One region of the Polaribacter sp. R2A056_3_33 genome, then DNA from elsewhere that is predicted to be linked to it. Evidence: riboswitches for the same ligand, from Rfam matches in the RefSeq annotation. Region 1 holds a riboswitch; the other holds the start of a gene.
The links. Region 1 has a riboswitch for thiamine pyrophosphate ahead of thiS (sulfur carrier protein ThiS). Riboswitches for the same ligand answer to the same signal wherever they lie in the genome.

Region 1 (2,206 bases):
ACGAGAAACAATACCCGTAACACGTTTTGCAGTCATTGGTACGTAACGTAACAACACACCTGCGTGAATGGTAAAATAATCTACACCTTGTTCTGCTTGTTCTATTAAAGTATCTTTAAAAATTTCCCACGTTAAGTCTTCTGCAACGCCGTTTACTTTTTCTAAAGCTTGGTAAATTGGCACAGTACCAATTGGTACTGGAGAATTACGAACAATCCACTCTCTGGTTTCATGAATATTTTCTCCTGTTGATAAATCCATAATATTATCTGCTCCCCAACGACATGCCCAAACCGCTTTTTCTACTTCTTCTTCTATAGATGAAGTTACTGCAGAATTACCAATATTTGCATTAATTTTCACTAAGAAGTTTCTACCTAAAATCATAGGTTCTGCTTCTGGATGATTGATGTTTGATGGAATTACAGCACGCCCTCTTGCGACTTCTGAACGTACAAATTCGGCCGTAATTTTATCTGGAATAGAAGCGCCAAAGTGCTCGCCTTTGTGCTGCTTTCTAATCTCTGTCATTTCATCGATTCGTTGGTTCTCTCGAATAGCAATGTATTCCATTTCTGGAGTAATCATACCTTGTTTTGCGTAATGCAATTGGGTAACGTTTTGTCCTTTTTTTGCTCTTAAAGGTTTCTTTAATAAAGCAAAACGCATGTGATCTAAACTTTTATCGTTTAAACGCTCGTTGCAATATTCCGAAGAAAAGCCATCTAATTGTTCTACATTTCTTCTGTCTAAAATCCACTGTTCACGAATTCTTTCTATCCCAGCATGAATATTAATTTCTTTGTTTGGATCTGTGTAAGGTCCAGAAGTATCATAGACAGTAACAGGTTCGTTTGGCGTTTTCTTTTTCGTCATAGAATCTGTAGTATCACTTAATGCAATTTCTCGCATTGCGACTTTAATCTGTGGATGAATTTTACCTGATACATACACTTTTGTAGAATTAGGAAACGGATGTCTTGTAATGCCGTCTTGCTTTGGTGCGGTGTCTTTGCTCTTCATAAATTTTAGTTAGATCAATTAAATAGTTTGTTTTTTAATAGTCTAATTACTAACCCCCTTGAGTGGATTTAATAATTAAAACTTCATCACTATTTTGAAGTAACCGCAAAGACCAATCGCTTTTTTTAACGACGCTGCCATTTATAGCAACAGCAATTCCGTTCGTTTTTATTTCTAAAAAACGAATTAATTGTTCAACCGCTAAATTTTCTGAAAATTGATGATTTTCTTGGTTTACTTTTATAGTAATCATATTTTATAAATATTTACTGTAAACCAAAGAGAGCTAGTTATGGATAACTAAATCTAAGCAACTTTTTCCTACGTTGGTATTAACCAAATCAGGTTCTAAGGATTTTTCTCAAACTAATTTAATAGCTACTCCTAAAGTTTACTCTACAAATATATTGTATTATTTCTTGATAATTAAATTTTAAGTCCGTTTAATTACAATTATCAAATAATCAACTAAATAACAACAAGTTAAGATGACTGTGTTTTATCATTAGGCAAATCATCTTGAAATGCAGAAGGTAAAATATCTGGTATTAATTTGATTAATAACGGTAATAGCAAGGCACCTCCAGGAAGTAAAAACACAGCCAAAGCAGGTATTGCTTTACAAATATCTAATAACTGTATTTTAATTTTTTCCTTTTCTATAGGTGTTAAATTAGAATGTGTAGCTTTTTTAATCAAGAAAACAGCTTCTTTACTTTGCCTTAATTCTTGAGCAAGCCTTAACTTATTTCTATAAATTAATAATTTTATTTCTTCAATGCTGGTCATTATAATTTTCTTCTCTTTCTTTCTGTTTTTAATAGATTTAACTCTCTACTTGTTTGTCCGGCTACAGAGGTATTTTCTTCTGCTCTTCTTATCAAGTAAGGCATAACGTCTCTAACAGGTCCAAAAGGCAAGTATTTTGCCACATTATAACCTTGGTTGGCTAAGTTATAGCTAATATGATCACTCATACCAAATAATTGCCCAAACCATAAACGCTTATCGTTTTCTTTAATGTTATGTTTTTTTGCTAAATCCATTAATAAATAAGAACTATCTTCATTATGAGTACCTGCAAACAAAGCCATTTTAGGCTGCTCCATCATGTAATTAATAGCAGCATCATAATTAATGTCTGTAGCTTGTTTGTCTGCACATATTGGAGAAGCATAGCCTT
Region 2 (2,206 bases), 2.1 Mb from region 1:
TTTTCTAAACTTAAAGTATCATTACCAACCGTTATAACATTATCATACCCTTTATTAAAAAGGTCTGAAACAGTATTTACATAACGTTCTCCAAAATTATTTCCTTTTTGATCTTTCTCTGTGTAATGAAAATAGTCTACACCTAAAGAACTAACTTTTTCTTTAATAAGAGCATTCAGTTTGCTAACCGTATCCTTTTTTTGAAGGAAAGGCTTACGTAAATTTTCGGCTTCTTGCGAAAGCGAAAAGATAAGAATAGCAGTCTTAGAATGTTTTAAATCTATCAAAAATCTATTTTAAAATCTAACAGTCGTAATTATATATAGCAAATTACAAAAGCTAAAATAATATTTAACATATAAGTTATTCGTTTTTAGGTAAAAGATTTTAAATTGAAATTTTAGTTCAGAAAATACTAAGATTTAGTAAGTAAACTTAGCCCTGATAGCAGCGGCATCCTTTTTTTTGTTTTTTCAAAAAAAAGATATAGCGAAAAGCAGGAAATAGCTTCTAAAAAAAGTGCTTTTGTTATTCTCTATGTCAAAAAACTGAGGTAATTTTGCAGCGTTCTCATAAAGGGGTGCTTTAAAAAGCTGAGATCATACCCATTGAACCTAGAACAGGTAATGCTGTTTAGGAAACTAGTACTTTAAAAAAGTGTAAAAGCTTTTTATAGGTGCAGAAGTAGAAACTTCAATAATTAATTATTCAACATAAATCACAAGAATAATTACCTCTTTTTATTCGTTTTAAATTTTTTAAAATGAAAAAAATCACATTTTTTTTATTCTTGTTTACAAGCATTCTTGTAAACGCCCAGACATTTACACTTAACGGAAAAGTAGTAGATGAAAATAATAATTCTTTGCCAGGAGCAACTATTTTGGTACAAGAAACTAAAAAAGGAACCGCTACGGATTTTGATGGAAAGTTTAGTGTAGATCTTCTTAAAGGAGCTTATACCATTCAGGTTTCATTTATGGGTTACAAAACAGTTTCTAAAGAAATTTCTTTATCACAAAATAATACAATTGCGTTTTCTTTAGTACCAAATTCAACAGTTTTAGAAGAGGTTTTGGTTTCTGCTGTTCGTGTAAATGCAGATGTGCCTGTTACGTTTTCTAACCTTTCTAAAAAGGAAATTGCAACCCGTAATTTAGGTCAAGATATTCCTATTTTACTAAATTACATGCCTTCTGTGGTTTCTTCTAGTGATGCTGGTGCAGGTGTTGGTTACACATATATGAGCGTTCGTGGTTCTAACGGAGAGCGAATTAATGTTACGGTAAACGGAATACCATATAACGATGCCGAAAGTCATGGTTCTTTTTGGGTAAATTTAAGTGATTTTGCTTCTTCTACTCAGAATTTACAATTACAACGTGGAGTTGGAACCTCTACAAATGGTTCTGGTGCTTTTGGTGCAAGTTTAAATATTTTGACAGATGCGGTTTCTGAAGAGGCTTCTGCAGAAATATCGAACTCTTTTGGTTCTTACGGAACAAGAAAACATACTGTAAAGTTTAGTACTGGTAAAATTAATGAGCACTTTGAAGTTGCCGGACGTTTGTCTAACATTAAATCTGATGGTTATGTAGATAGAGCTTCTGCCGATTTAAAATCTTACTATTTACAAGCAAGTTATACGGATGAAAACACGTTGATAAAAGCAATTACTTTTGGAGGTAAAGAAGTTACTTACCAAGCTTGGGAAGGTTTAACTGCAGATCAATTAAAGGAAGATAGAAGACAAAACCCGTATACGTACGAGAATGAAGTAGATGACTATGACCAAAACCATTATCAATTACATTGGAATGAAAAATTGAATGAAAATTGGTCTACAACCTTAGGTTTAAACTACACAAAAGGTGCTGGTTTTTTTGAGCAATTTAAAGAAGAAAGAGATGCAGCAGATTATGGAAATTTAATTGTTGATGGAACAGATGTAATTGTAAGACGTTGGTTAGAAAATGATTTTTATGTAGTAAACTTTAATACCAATTACAAAACAGATAAACTTAATTTTATTTCTGGAATTTCGTATTCTAATTATACTGGAGATCATTTTGGTGAAGTAATTTGGGGAGAAGATTTAGCGCCAAATGTAAATATTAGAGATCGTTATTATTTTTCTGATGCAAAGAAAACAGACTTTTCAATCTTTGCAAAAGCTACTTTTGATATTAGTGAGAAATTGTCTGGT

Region 2: it holds a riboswitch for thiamine pyrophosphate, as region 1 does, so the genes downstream of both, H0I29_RS07860 (TonB-dependent receptor) here and thiS (sulfur carrier protein ThiS) in region 1, are expected to answer to the same signal.

What each region holds. Positions count from the first base shown of each region.
Region 1 is NZ_CP058984.1:3,929,255-3,931,460, forward strand. It holds gene thiC (phosphomethylpyrimidine synthase ThiC) at 1-1,023, opposite strand, end outside; gene thiS (sulfur carrier protein ThiS) at 1,073-1,276, opposite strand; TPP riboswitch at 1,325-1,419, opposite strand; gene H0I29_RS16610 (LETM1 domain-containing protein) at 1,507-1,812, opposite strand; gene H0I29_RS16615 (proline dehydrogenase family protein) at 1,812-2,206, opposite strand, start outside.
Region 2 is NZ_CP058984.1:1,859,657-1,861,862, reverse strand. It holds gene H0I29_RS07865 (DUF2064 domain-containing protein) at 1-287, opposite strand, end outside; TPP riboswitch at 567-657, shown strand; gene H0I29_RS07860 (TonB-dependent receptor) at 764-2,206, shown strand, end outside.